One region of the Gordonia sp. SCSIO 19800 genome, then DNA from elsewhere that is predicted to be linked to it. Evidence: riboswitches for the same ligand, from Rfam matches in the RefSeq annotation. Region 1 holds a riboswitch; the other holds the start of a gene.
What was found. A riboswitch is a leader RNA that binds a small molecule or an ion and turns the genes downstream of it on or off. The one in region 1 is predicted to bind S-adenosylmethionine.
Positions count from the first base shown of each region.

Region 2: it holds a riboswitch for S-adenosylmethionine, as region 1 does, so the genes downstream of both, KB201_RS01005 (bifunctional o-acetylhomoserine/o-acetylserine sulfhydrylase) here and KB201_RS17665 (aminotransferase class V-fold PLP-dependent enzyme) in region 1, are expected to answer to the same signal.

Region 1 is NZ_JAGRQM010000017.1:5,057-12,380, forward strand. It holds gene KB201_RS17635 (FAD-dependent oxidoreductase) at 1-466, opposite strand, end outside; gene KB201_RS17640 (ABC transporter substrate-binding protein) at 646-1,671, opposite strand; gene KB201_RS17645 (hypothetical protein) at 1,842-2,312, shown strand; gene KB201_RS17650 (rhodanese-like domain-containing protein) at 2,309-2,722, shown strand; gene KB201_RS17655 (O-succinylhomoserine sulfhydrylase) at 2,719-3,936, shown strand; gene KB201_RS17660 (isochorismate synthase MenF) at 3,955-5,031, opposite strand; SAM riboswitch class IV at 5,139-5,252, shown strand; gene KB201_RS17665 (aminotransferase class V-fold PLP-dependent enzyme) at 5,272-6,198, shown strand; gene KB201_RS17670 (hypothetical protein) at 6,195-6,695, shown strand; gene KB201_RS17675 (inorganic diphosphatase) at 6,858-7,324, opposite strand, start outside.
Region 2 is NZ_JAGRQM010000001.1:219,955-227,278, reverse strand. It holds gene KB201_RS01020 (DUF3017 domain-containing protein) at 1-122, shown strand, start outside; gene KB201_RS01015 (Hsp70 family protein) at 291-1,856, shown strand; gene KB201_RS01010 (homoserine O-acetyltransferase) at 1,889-3,043, opposite strand; gene KB201_RS01005 (bifunctional o-acetylhomoserine/o-acetylserine sulfhydrylase) at 3,060-4,394, opposite strand; SAM riboswitch class IV at 4,457-4,577, opposite strand; gene KB201_RS01000 (cutinase family protein) at 4,846-6,546, shown strand; gene KB201_RS00995 (MFS transporter) at 6,638-7,324, shown strand, end outside.

The DNA.
Region 1 (7,324 bases):
CGATGACCGCGACCTTCTCGGCCTCGAGGGGCCAGGTGCGGGGGAAGTCGGGGTGGCCGTCGTACCAGGCGACGAACTGGGCGGCGCCGTAGCTGCCGTCGAGGTCGATGCCGGGGATGTCCAGGGCGCGGTCATCGGTGGCGCCGGTGGAGAAGATCACCGCGTCGTAGTGGGCGCGTAGTTCGTCGATGGTGATGTCGGTGCCGTAGTCGACGTTGCCGAGCAGGCGGACCTGGGGCTTGTCGAGGACCTTGTGCAGGGCGGTGATGATGCCCTTGATGCGCGGGTGGTCGGGTGCGACGCCGTAGCGGATCAGACCGAACGGAGCGGGCATGCGCTCATACAGATCGATGCTGACCCCGCGGTCCTTGGCGGTGTCGGACTTCATCAACGCGTCGGCGGCGTAGATCCCGGCGGGACCGGCACCGACGATCGCAACCCGCAGCGGGCGGCTGTTGTCGCTCATGGAGTAGGTGTCTTCCGTTGCTCAGCACGCGAGGACAAGCAAATCTCGGTGACCCCCAGGTCCGCGCGTATGGATAAGGCCTATCCCTTCTACGGTAGGCGCTTGCTGTCCCCGACCAAAATCCGTCTGTGAGGTAACCCTCACTCGGCGGGTGCGCGGTGTCCGGCGGTTCGGGCCCGCTACGCCTTGCCGGCGGCCGCGGCGATCGGTCCGACGGCCTGCTCGGCGACCCACGGGATCGTCAGGACCGTCGGCACCGACATCGCGCTGCCGACCTCCTGGGGCAGATAGACCACGCGGCCCGACTGCGCGACCGCCAGCCGGTTGAACGCCGCGTTGGACTTGAGCTGGTCGTTGGAACCCTGCCAGTCGACGGCGACGACGACGTCGGCCGAGTCCAGCAGGTTCAGGCTCTCGGCCGGCAGGTCACCGTAGAAACCGCTGGTCACCGAAGGTTGCAGCGCGGGCGGGAAGGTGAGTCCGTAACCGGTGAGGGTCTGTCCGCGCCCGTCGCCGGGGCCGTAGATCGACACGCCGCCGGTGGGGCTGGCGGTGACCACGACCGCCGTCTTCCCGGCCAGCTGCGGGTTCTGCTCCCGCACGTTCGCGAGGAACTGCTCGGTCTCGGTCACCTTGCGATCGGCGAGTTCGGGCAGTCCGACGGCGGTACCGATCTGGCGGGTCTGCGCGTCCCACGGCACCTGCCACGGCTGGAACTGGGCGGGCCTCAGGATCGTCGGGGCGGTCTTGCTCAGCAGATCGAACTGGTCGCGGGTGGGATCGGCGCCGACGGCGGTGATGAGGTCGGGCTCGGTGGCCAGCGCCTTGGGGATCTCATCGCCGAACGCTCCGGACGCGTTCGGCAGCACCACCGGGTCGGAGTCCGCAAGGAGTTCGGCGTTCCACGGCGCCGACGCCTGGTCGGGGTCGGCGAACGGGGCGATCGTGGTGGGGGTGACACCGAGTGCGAGGAGGGTGTCGCCGTCACCCACGCCCATCGCGGCGACGCGCTTGGGTGCCTGGTCGACGGTCGCGGGGGCGTAGGCCTGCTGCACGGTGACCGGGATCGCGCCGGCCTCGGGCGCGGGGACCTGGGCCGTGCCGGAGTCGACCGTCTCGTCCGGCGGCGAACACGAGGTCACCACCAGGGCTGCCGCGAGCAGCCCGACGAGAAGGGTGAGTGAACGGTGGGTGGAAGCGCGCATCCGGGTCCTCGCTGGTCGTTGCGGTCGGCGACGTCGTTCGCCGCGGAACTTAGGGCCACCTTACGCAGGACGTGTTCGATGTCGACGTCGTTCGGCGCTCCGCCCGGTGCGTCCGGGCTCCGACGACGCCGGTCTCAACCGCCGCCGGGACGCTCGATAGACTGCCCGCCATGGCCGAAGCTGCAGGTGAGGGCGACCAGAAGCCCCCGTCGTGGAAGAACGCCTGGCCGTTCTTCGTCGCGGCCGGCGTCGTGGGACTCGTGGTGCTCGGCGTCGTGCTGTCGAATGTGACCCGTCCGGCCGAGGACCGGGCCGGCGACTCGGCTCAGGTCCAGTACGCGATCAACGACATCTACACCGCGCGCAACGGTCCGAACTTCGGCGAATACCGGGCGAACACCTGCGCGGCCGACGTCGAGGCGGCCGACTTCGTCTCCGAGGAACAGTTCCTCGCCGACAACCGGGAGTCGCTGCTCGCCAACGGTCACATCCAGATCCCGGAGATCACCGAGCTGGTGGTCGACGGTGACCGGGCGACCGCGAAGGTTCATTGGCACTATGACAAGACCCCCGATGACGTGAACGTCGTGGACACGATCGTGGTGCGCGAGAACGGCGAGTGGAAGGTGTGTTCCTCATGAGCTATGCCGGTGACCTGACCCCGCGCGAGGCGTGGGAGAAGCTCGAGAACAACCCGGATGCGGTGCTGGTCGACTGTCGCACGCAGGCGGAGTGGTCGTTCGTCGGCGTGCCCGACCTCGAGGTCCTGGGGAAGCGCGCGATCTTCGCCGAGTGGACCACCTTCCCCGAGGGGCGCCGCAACGACGACTTCGTGGCGCAGCTGCGTGATTCCGGTGTCTCCGACGACCAGGAGGTCATCTTCATCTGCCGTTCGGGGCACCGGTCGATCGGCGCTGCGGAGGCCGCGACCGCCGACGGTATCGCGAAGGCATACAACGTGATCGACGGGTTCGAAGGCGCCCTCGACGAGAACGACCACCGCGGGACGTCGGGCTGGCGTGCCGAGAACCTGCCGTGGAGGCAATCGTGAGTTCTGATCTGCCCGTCAGTCGTGAACTGCCTGAAGGGCTCTCGGCTGACACGATCGCGGTTCGCGGCGGGCTGGCGCGTTCGGGTTTCCACGAGACGGCCGAGGCGCTCTATCTCACGAGCGGTTACGTCTACGACTCCGCCGAGGCCGCCGAGCGAGCCTTCACCGGCGAGGACGAACGATTCGTCTACTCGCGCTACGGAAATCCGACCGTCGAGATGTTCCAGGAGCGGTTGCGCCGGCTCGAGGGCGCGGAGGCGTGTTTCGCCACCGCGAGCGGCATGGCCGCGGTGTTCGTCGCGCTCGGTGCACTGTTGAAGGCCGGCGACCGTCTCGTCGCCGCCCGCAGCCTGTTCGGTTCCTGCTTCGTGGTCTGCAACGAGATCCTCCCGCGCTGGGGGATCGAGACCGAGTTCGTCGACGGTGAAGACCTCGAGCAGTGGGAGCGGGCCCTGTCCAAGCCCACCGACGCGGTGTTCTTCGAGACACCGTCGAACCCGATGCAGAGCCTCGTCGACGTCGTGAAGGTCTCGGAACTGGCGCACGCCGCGGGCGCACAGGTGGTGCTGGACAACGTCTTCGCCACCCCGCTGCTGCAGCGGGGTCTCGAACTCGGCGCCGACGTCATCGTGTACTCGGGCACCAAGCACATCGACGGCCAGGGGCGCGTCATGGGTGGCGCGGTACTCGGAACCAAGGAGTACGTCGACGGTCCGGTGCAGCAACTCATGCGACACACCGGTCCGGCACTCAGTCCGTTCAACGCCTGGACCCTCGTGAAGGGGCTGGAGACGATGCGTCTGCGCGTCGACGCCTCGGTGTCGTCGGCGCTGCGGATCGCCGAGTTCCTCGAGAGCGATCCGCGCGTGCGTTGGGTCAAATACCCCTTCCTGCAGTCACATCCGCAGTACGACTTGGCGAAGTCGCAGATGTCCGGCGGCGGCACGGTGGTGACCTTCGAGCTCAACGACCACGACGGCATCGACGGCAAGAAGCGCGCCTTCGAGGTCCTCAACGGCCTGCGGATCGTCGACATCTCCAACAATCTCGGAGATTCGAAGTCGCTGATCACGCATCCGGCGACCACCACTCATCGTGCGATGGGTCCCGAGGGACGCGCGGCGATCGGTCTGAGTGACTCGGTGGTGCGGCTGTCGGTCGGCCTCGAAGGGGTCGACGACCTGTTGGGCGACCTGGACCACGCGCTGGGCTGAGAAGCGGGAGAGGGTGACTCAGTCGAGTGCGGCGATGCCCAACGCGTTCAGGACCGTCCGCAGCTTGAACGCCGTCTCCTCGAGTTCGCCCTGCGGGTCGGAGTGTTCGACGATACCGCCGCCGGCCCACGTCCGGAGGCTGCGACGATCGGCCTCGAGTTCGAGGCACCGGATGGTGACCATCCACTCCCCGTCGCCGGCGGCGTCGCACCAGCCGACCGCCCCCGCATAGAAGCCGCGCTCACCCTCGACCTCGCGGATGATCTGCGCGGCAACATCACTCGGCGTGCCGCAGACCGCCGGGGTGGGGCCGAGCAGGAGTGCGAGATCGAGCGCAGTGGTCGCCGGGTCCCGAAGCCGCGCGCGGATCGGAGTGGCCAGATGCCAGACCTCCCCGGTCGACTGTAATTGCGGGGTCGACGGCGCGTCGACGTCGTCGCAGAGGTGTCCCAACCGGTCTCGCAGGTGGTCGACGACGAAGGCGTGCTCGGCGAGATCCTTTGCCGAGGAGAACAATCCGTCGGCAGCGGCGCGGTCGACGACCGGGTCGGGTGACCGCGGCGCCGATCCCGCGTACGGGTGGCAGGTGACGACGGAACCCGACTTGCGCAGCAACACTTCGGGACTCGCGCCCAACAGCCACGAACCCGAGCCGGTGGCCGCGCCGAGATCGACACCGAATGCGTTGTGTCCGGCATTGCCGCCCGCCAGTGCGTCGAGGAGTCGCAGAGGCTCGACCTCGGCGTCGAGCACGATGTCGACGCTGCGGGCGAGTACGACCTTGCCGACGTCGCCGGCGACGATCCGCTTCACCGCGTGTGCGACACGTTCGCGGTGCTCGTCGGCCGTGGGGTGCAGGGTCGTCGACACCGGGGTGCGCGTCAGCGGTGGTGTGCCTGCCAGCGGCGCCGCGTCGACGTGCAGGACTTCGGGCACCACCAGCGCGGCGGGCTCGGCGAGGTCGAAGGGGATCGCGCCGGTCAGACCGTCGACGGTCCCGGCGCGCAGGGCGGCCGAGGCGGCGTCGACGTCGGTGAACGCACGGACCGCGCCCATGCCCCGCACGGTGCCGTGCGGGCGGGACAACACGAACACATCAGTCGCTGACACCCCTGACACGCTACAGGTAAGTGTGCCCTAACTTCCGATCACGTTGAGTGAAAATTGACACGTCCGCGCGAGATCGACGACCCTTGGTCGTAGGTCATGAGTGCCAGTGACAAGCCCCGGCTCGCTGGTCGGCAACCCTCCTTCGCGGTGGGGTGCTCCGGGTGACGACCCGGCCGCGTACCGACCGGACGCGGCAAGCGCGAATTGTCTGAGGAGTTTCCTGCCGTGACCGCTGTCCTGTCCGCACCCGCCGGTCGCCTGTCGCCCGCAGTCGACGTCCGCTTCGACGCCGCCCGGGAATCGGTGCGGCAGTTCGTCCGTGCGCGGGTCGACGACACCGTCGTCTTCACCCGCGATGCCGCCGTTGCCCTCGACCTCGCGGCGCGCATCACTCCTGGCGACGTCGTCGTCCTCGACATCGGGCAGGGCGCCGACCTGCTGCGGTGGTGCGCACCACGGCAGGGGCGCGACCGGGCGCGGTTCGTCCCGGCCTGCGAGACCATCGAGGACACCTTGGTCGCGCTGGAGACCGAGCTCGCCTCGGCGCCGGCATCGTTCCTGGTCGTGACCGCGGTATCGGACATCACCGGCGAGGTGCTGCCGATCGGCCGGCTCGCCTCGCTCGCGCACCGGTCCGGGGCCCGCATCCTGGTCGACGCCGCGCAACTCGTCGGGCACCGGCCCGTCTCCGTCGTCAGCCACGGCATCGACTACCTGGCGTTCGGTGAACCAGGTCGTAGGACGGATGGCGCCGGCGTTCTCATCGGTCGTCGTGACTGGTTCGACGCCGCCGATGTCGATGCCTCGCCGGACGCCGACGGCGTTCCCGGGGCGATCGCGGTCGCCGAGGCGTGTCGGGTGCTCGCCGATCTCGGACCCGAGACGATCGGCCTGCATGAACGCCGCCTCGCCGAACGTCTCGACGCCGGCCTGGCCGCGATCGGCGGCTTCACGCCGCTGCGGATCTTCACCGATTCCACCGACCGCGCGGGAGTCGCGGGCTACACCGTCGACGGCCTCGCACCGCCGGCCGACACGGTGCGCGCGAGTTTCGGAGCGGGCACCACCGTCGACGACATCGACCGGATTCTCGATGCATTCCGGGCGCGAACCGAACAGACCGACCGAACTCGACCAGGGGTGAATAGATGACCATCGAACTCGACGCACGTGCTGACCGCGGCACCGTGATCGCCGCACCGACTGCCACCCCGACGGCCCCGATCAGCATCGGACGTCCGGGATTCCAGATCGCGCTCGCGGGAGACGATCTCGCACAGACGTTTCCGATCGTCGTGCGGCGGGAGACCCTCCGCGAGGCGCAGCGCGCCCGCTCCCTGCTCCGGGCCGGCAGCCACGATCAGGCCAAGTTCGTGGTCGCACTCGAGGTGGAGGTGGCCGTCGCGCCGGACGCCGCGTCGGCGCGCACGGCCGCTGCTGCGGCGGTGGACGCGTCGTCGGAGACGAGTTCGGGGACCATCCGCTACATCGGGACGACACACGGACTGATCACGCTGGTCCGCGACATCTACGCAGCCGAGGTCGCCGACGCCGTGATCCTCATCCCGATCGACGGCGCGGCCACCGAACGCCGCATCCGCGAACAGATCCTGCCGGTGCTCGCCGAGCAGCGGTACCGCGTGGCCTGACCCACTGCTGGTTGAGCCGGCACCGAGCGTAGCCGCCGGGCCGAGCAAGCGACGAAGGAGCGCGTGGAGGTCGAGGCGCCGAGTCGAAGCCACCTGGTGACCAGACAAGACCGCCGACACCATCTCGGATGATGGTGCCGGCGGTCTCGTGTGTGGGAGAGATCAGCCGCGCGAGGGCTCGTTGGCCGCGTCGGGGTGCGCAGCGAGGCGATCGATGGCCTCCTGTGCGATCTTCTCGGCCTGGTCGCGGCCGACCCATCCGCCCGGGTCGACCTCCTTGCCCGGCTCGAGGTCCTTGTAGTGCTCGAAGAAGTGGGCGATGGGTCCCAGCTCGTATTCGGACACGTCGGAGATGTCCTTGATGTGGTCCCAGCGCACGTCCTGGGCGGGGACGCAGAGCAGCTTGTCGTCGCCACCGGCCTCGTCGGTCATGGTGTACATGCCGACGACCCGTGCGCGCACGATGATGCCGGGGAACACCGACTCGGGGAGCAGGACCATCGCGTCGAGCGGGTCGCCGTCCTCACCGAGGGTGCCGTCGATGTAGCCGTAGTCGGCCGGGTAGCCCATCGAGGTGTACAGGTAGCGGTCGAGGTAGACCTTGCCCGTCTCGTGGTCGACCTCGTACT
Region 2 (7,324 bases), on a different contig from region 1:
CCTCCTCGCAGGCAGGCCTGTTGCAGGTCAGGGGCAAATCGTTCGACGTGACGGCGATGGCCACGGTCGGCGGCGTGATGCTGTGGCTGGCGGCGTCGATCGACTCTTTGGGCACGGATTGATTACAATAGAGACCTGAGCGTGACCTGGCGGACCAGTCATGCGCTCAACCAGGCAATTTTCCGCTGCTCTGCGCAGACACACCGACCGCTGGAGTTTGTATCACCGCATCACCAACCGACGGCACCGTGAATGAAGTGACGTCCATGGGCGTGTCAGCAGGGGCTGGCATGATTCACTACGTCCTCTTGACGCGTGACGATCTCGGTCGCAGTGTGGTCGATTCCCGCGTGATCGACGTGGATCCCACCGACGGCCTCGATTCCGCCGGCCGGGTCAACGCCGGGATCGACGTGATGCTCAGCGCCGCCCGCGAGACCGGGACGCGAGTGGGCCCGATCGGGGTCGCCGCACGCACGGGGAGCCAGCGTCGGCAATTGCGTTCACGGGGCAGCGGACCCCGGCGTCAGGTCCGTCTCGCCGGCGAGGACGAGGCCGTGCTGGCCTACCTGACCGACACCGGGGAGATCGACCGTTTCTCGTCTGCCGTCGTCGTCGACTGCGGCGACACCGGCATGTCGCTCTACACCGTCGATCCCCGCGAGGGTCGCATCGGCGACGCCGAGCACTCGACCGTGCTGAGCGGTCGTCGTCTCGACCGGTCCATCGTCGACCAGCTGACCGCCGACAATCCCGTCCTGGGCGACGCCACTCGGACGCGGGCGGAGCGCAGCGAGTTGCGCAGCGCGTGCCGGACCGCGAAAGAAGAGATCGCCTACGGCGGCGTCGCGGCCGCCGAGTCGGTCGTCGCGGTCTCGGCGAACACCGGTCGTGTGGCGCTGTCCGCGACCCAGGTCGAGCAGGCGATCGCGCCGATGATCGGTGATGCGAAAGAAGTGTTCGCCCGCTATGTAGCGGCCGTCAGGTCACGCGGCGTACGACCGGACGCGGTGGTGTTCATCGGCGGACTCGCCAACCTCCCCGCGGTGCGCGCGATCGCGGCAGAGCATGAGCTCGAGGTCGTGAACCCGACGGCGCCGGAGCTGGTCGTGGCCACCGGCGCAGCCTTGCTGGCCCTCCAGAGTTATTCGGGCGCAGCGCGTCTGGCGTTCATCGGGGGCAAGCCGCAGCGCGAGTGGCTTTCCGCGACCCCAATTGCGGTTGCCGGGGCGGTCATCGCGGCCACATTGATGACGATCTACGCGGTGAGCTCGTCGTTCGCCGACCGTCCGGCCGTCGAGCCGCAGCCGTCGGTCAGCAGTGTGCCCCCCGCGGCGGCGACCAGCGAGGAGGAGCCGCCGTCCACCGCGCGGCCCACCTCCCAGCCGATCACCCGAATCCCGGCCGAACCCGTCGAGCCCACCGTCGTCACTCCCGTTCCGACGCAACGGCCCGCGCCCGAGACCGGCTGGAACGACCCGCCGGCATGGGCGACGACGGAGTTGCCGCCGACGCGGCCGTCCACGAGTACCAGCACCCGCACCCTCTCGCCGTTCCCGTGGCCGGACCTGACCTTCCCGCCCGGTTCGACACCGACGATCCCGCCGGACCTGCTGCCCCCGGGTATGCGTCCGCCGAGTGTGGCGCCCACTCCGCCGCCGCCCACGTACTCGACGTCGACGTTGCGCTCCGCGCCCAGCGGCCCGCCGCGGCCGAGCAGCACCCGCGCCACCGGGTCGACTGAGATTCCGGGTGTAGCCGAACCGGGGAAATCCGTTGACGGGGAGTCGGGCTCACCGGTGACCCCGGTACCTCGGTCCGGCAGCCCGGTCCCGTCGGTGCCGGCGCCGCGCTGACAGGACGCCGCCGACAGCTGGGTTACGGTCCGTCAGGCGTCGCGACGCGCGAGTTCGACAGTGCGCTTGAGTAGATCGCTGATGGCATCGAATTCGGTGAGGAATCCGTCGTGGCCGGTCTCGGAGTTGACGACCTGGAGCCCGCCGACGCAGTTGCCCAGCTCGTCGGCGAGTTCGACCTGCAGCCGGATCGGGTAGAGACGATCGGAGTCGATCCCCCCGACGATCACCGGAACGCGGCAATTGTTGAGCGCCTTGGCGACTCCGCCGCGACCACGGCCGACGTCGTGGTGGTTGAGGACCTCGGTGAGGACGACGTAGCTGGCCGGGTCGAAGCGGGACATCAGCTTCGACGCCTGGTGGTCGAGATAGCTTTGCACGGCGTAGCGCCCGCCGGTCAGGGGATTCTCGTCGCCCTGGGCGTCGTTGCCGAAGCGGGAGTCGAGCTCCGGCTCGCTGCGGTACATGAGGTGGGCGATCCGACGCGCGATCCCCATGCCCTGCAACGGAATGCGGCCGGTGCCGTGGTAGTCGCCGCCGCACCAGTCCGGGTCGGCCTTGATCGCGGCGATCTGTGCGGACTGGATACCGATCTGATCCGCGGTCGCGCGGGCGCCGACGGCGAGCACGAGGGCGCTGCGGACGCGGTCGGGGTACTCGATGGCCCACTCGAGCGCGCGGGCGCCGCCCATCGAACCGCCGAGAACCGCACCGACGCTGCGGATTCCGAGGCGGTCCAGCAGTGCCACCTCGGCGCGGACCTGGTCGAGCACGGTGATCTGTGGGAAGCGTGAGCCCCAGGGCCGACCGTCGGGGGCGATGGAGCCCGGACCCGTCGAGCCCTTGCATCCGCCCAGGACGTTGGCGGAGATGACGCACCATTCGTCGGTGTCGATGGCCTGTCCCGGGCCGATCAGCCCGTCCCACCATCCGGCCGAGTCGTGGTCGGCGTCGGCGGGTCCGGTGACGTGCGAGTCGCCGGTCAGTGCGTGGAGCGTGAGGATGACGTTGTCGCGGGACGGCGACAACGTCCCCCAGCGCTGGAACGCCAGGGTGACGTCGTCGATCCGTGCTCCGCTGTCGAGAGGCAACGAGCCGATGGGAATGCCGACGAGTTCCCCGTCCGGGAGGGTCTCCCAGTCGGGCTGATCAGATGCTGTCGCATTCAGGTCGATACTCACCGACAAAGCTGCCTCACCTGTTTCACTTGGCCGCCGCGAATCCCTGTTCGAGATCGGCCAAGATGTCGTCGATTCCCTCGATGCCCACGGCGAGCCGGACCAGTCCCGGGGCCACGCCCGCGGCGAGCTGCTCCTCGGGGGTGAGCTGGCTGTGTGTGGTCGAGGCGGGGTGGATGACCAGCGACCGCACATCGCCGATGTTGGCGACGTGGCTGTGCAGGCTGAGCGCGTCCACGAACTTCTTGCCGGCGTCCACTCCGCCCTGGATCTCGAAGGCGATGATCGCACCCTGACCCTTCGGGGCCAATTCCTGACCGCGCTTGTACCAGGGCGAGGACTCCAGACCCGCGTACGCCACGGACTCGACCTGCGGGTGTGCATCGAGGAAGGCGGCGACCTTCTGCGCGTTGGCGACGTGGCGCTCGATGCGCAGACTCAGCGTCTCCAGGCCCTGTGCCAACAGGAACGCGTTGAACGGGGAGATCGCCGCGCCGGTGTCACGCAACCACTGCACGCGTGCCTTGAGTGCGAAGGCGGGCGCGCCCAGGTCGGCGAAGACAGCACCGTGGTAGCTCGGGTCCGGCGTGGTGAAACCGGGGAACAGGTCCTTCCCGTCGCGCTGGACCCGCCAGTCGAAGGTGCCGCCGTCGACGATGACGCCGCCGATCGCGGTGCCGTGACCGCCGATGTACTTCGTCGCCGAGTGCACGACGATGTCGGCGCCGTGGGCCAGCGGGCTGATCAGGTACGGGGTGGCGACGGTGTTGTCGATGATGAGGGGTACGCCGTTGCGGTGCGCGACCTCCGCGATCCCCGAGATGTCGAGGATCTCGTTGTTGGGGTTGGAGATCGACTCACCGAAGAACGCGCGGGTGTTGTCCTTGACCGCGGCCTGCCACGACGCCGGGTCCTCGGGGTCCTCGACGAAGCTCACCTCGACCCCGAGTTTGGGCAGTGTGTAGTGGAAGAGGTTGTACGTGCCGCCGTAGAGGCGGGGGCTGGACACCACGTGCCCGCCGGTCTCGACGGCGTTGAGGATCGCGTAGGTCTCGGCGGCCTGGCCCGACGCGACGAGCAGCGCGGCGACGCCGCCCTCGAGCGCGGCGATCCGCTGCTCGACGGCATCCTGCGTGGGATTCATGATGCGTGTGTAGATGTTGCCCGGTTCGGCGAGACCGAAGAGATTGGCCGCGTGCTGGGTGTCGTTGAAGACATACGACGTCGTCTGGTAGATCGGCAGCGCACGGGCGTTGGTCACCGCGTCCGCGGACTGCCCGACGTGGATCTGCTTCGTCTCGAAGCTCCAGTTCTCGCTGGGATCGTTGCTGTCGAGGGTGCCGTCAGGGACATCAGACATGGCGATTCATCACTTTCTACGGTCGGCAGGGCCAACTCGACCCTGTTGGGGTCCGACCTTCGGACCCGCGCTTGCCGGGGATCGCCACTGCGATCCCGCAACCCGGTCATCACCCGGAGCACCCCACCGCGGAAGGAGGGTTGCCGATCAGCCAGCCGGGGCTTCGCACTGATACTCATGACCTGGCGACAAGGATATAACACGGATGTGAGCGCCCGAGAACCGTCCCGGTCACGCCGCGCCCAACCCTTGAGAAGTGCACCGGAAGGGTGCCGGTGGCTGTCCTCCGACCGAGTGAAATCGGGTGTGGTCAGATACGAAACCACTGGTCAAGGTAGTTAGCGACGCTCAGCGTGCTGTCGGTTCCGCGATCGCGGATCTAGAGTTCGGGACAGCCCCGGCTGCACCGGAATGCTCCGCTCAGGTGGTCCGGGTTCGCACAGGAGCGCTCATGGCCGTGATGGCTCATCTCCGGACCCGACGCGTCGCTCTGTTGGTCGCCTCGATGTCGACGTTGTCGACCCTCGCCGCATTCGGCTTCACCGGGGTGGCGGCGGCGACAGCCGGCGGGCCCTCGTGCAGCGGTGCCGTCGTGGTGGTCGGGGGGACCGTCGACGCTGAGTCGCTATTGCTCGAGGGCGTCAAGGAGCGTTACCGCGAGCAGGGCTATGAGGTGATCAACGCGCCCTACCCGGCGACCATATGGCCGCTCGGAGCGACGGGGTACGACCGCAGTACCGAACAGGGGATCGCATCGACGGCGTCGGCGATCTCGTCGTATCGAGACGCGTGCGGGTCCGAGCCGCCGGTGGTGGTGACGGGCTATTCGCAAGGGGCGCGCATCGCGGGAGACGTGCTCGCCGGTATCGGCACCGGCCGGAAGTTCGATGTCGCGAACACGCCCGACGATCCCAGCGACGACGTCGTGATCTCCGACGTCGGGGTGTCGGGCGAGCTGTATTCGGATCCGCGGCAGGCCGGTGACAAGACCGGGCGAGGTATCGAGTTGTCGCTGATCGGGATCATCCCGGGCCTGACCATGTCGGGGTCGCGTGGTGCCGGCAGCACGGACGCCGGCTTCGGGACGGTCAGCGACCGGGTCGTGTCGGTGTGCATCGAGGGCGACCCGATCTGCGACCTGCCCGATCCCGTCTACGACCCGATCGGCGCCATCGACGGCATCCTCGGCTACCAGGTCAAGCATTTCCTGTATCCAGAGGAGATGTCGGGCAACCCGCTGCAGCCGGGATACACGTGGGCGAAACGTCCGGTCGAATGTGCGGACGGCGTCTGTATGGTCGCTGCGGACTCCGCACTCGCCGAACTCGTCCAGGGCTGGGCTCGCAACCTCGGCTACCAGGGCGCCATCGGCGATTTCTTGTCCGATCGTCCGACCATCGGGCTTCCGTTCGGCATCGAACTGGCGAATCTGCAGCCGGTGGTCCGGCTGGTGCAGGGCTTGCTGCCGCCACTCCCACGTCTCGGGTACGGCGCATACCTACCCGACATCTTCGTCTTCGAGGACATCCTGCAGGGCATCGTCACCGCGACACCGGCTCGGTTCGTGCGCGGTGTCAGCGCCCTGGCTGCCAGCGTGCGCAGCATCGTCCTGCTGCCGGTCAATTTCGTCCGATACTGGGCGGGCGCGCTCATCGGGCCGGTGGCGTCGGAGGGCGGCGCCGTCACGATTCTCGCGGCGGACACGTCGCACCTGCGATCGTCCACGTTCGCGCGACTGGCAGCCGTACCCGACGAGTCCGTGGGGCCGGTCCGCGCTGACGAAGTGGGCGGGTCCGGCCCCTCGTCCGAGCCGTCGGCGGCCCGGGGTGCCGAACCGGATGCCACCGACCCGTCACCGGCCGAGCAGCCCCCGGTGGGCCACACGACCGACACGTCCTCGGGGGCCGACACGGGCACCGATACCGAGACCGGTACGCCGGACGCGGAGCCCGCGCCTGCCCCGCCTCGCGACGACGACTCGCCGGCCGTCACCGATCCCTCGGGAAGCGATGTCAAGACGTCTGGAACCGACGGTCACGGGGGAGAGGACGGCGAGAGGGCCGGCTCGTCCGACACGGCTTCGGATCCAGACGGGCCCTCCCCAGATCCGTCCGAGCCCGACAGCGATGGGGGCTCCGAAGCCGGCGACTGACACCCCGCGCGATGCTGAGGACACTGCGCGTGTGAATGAACTCACCACCGGCTGAGGAATCAGCGCTGACGGGCGCGGGTTGGCATCAACCGTGCCTGATGCTCTCTCGACGACCGAAGCCCCGGCCGACCCCTCACTGACGGGTCCGTCCACCGCCGGGGAACTCCGCAGCCCCGCGCGGGCCGAATCGGCCGAGGTGTCCCGCCGGGTGCGTCGGTGGACGATCCTCGCCCTTGCGCTGGGTGGATTCGGGATCGGGACGACCGAGTTCGTCGCCATGGGCCTCCTGCCCAACATCGCCGGATCTCTGGGTGTCTCGGAACCGACTGCCGGACATGTCATCTCGGCCTACGCGATGGGTGTGGTGGTGGGTGCGCCGCTGATTGCGGCGCTCACCGCGCGGATGTCCCGTCGGACGCTTCTGATCGGCTTGATGGTGGCGTTCACGGTCGGCAACCTCGCGACCGTCCTCGCACCGGATCACGGTTTGCTGCTGGTGGCGAGATTCGTCGCCGGCCTCCCGCACGGCGCCTACTTCGGTGTCGCGGCTCTGGTCGCCGCTCATCTGGCCGGCCCGCGCAACCGTGGCAAGGCCGTGGGACAGGTGATGCTCGGTCTGTCCGTCGCGAACGTCCTCGGCGTACCGGCGGCCGCCTGGCTCGGCGAGACGTTCGGCTGGCGGTCCGCGTTCGCGATCGTGGTCGTGATCGGAATCGCCACCGTCGTCGCGCTGATCCGGGTGCTTCCCGCGCTCAGCGGGATGAAGACCACCGACCCG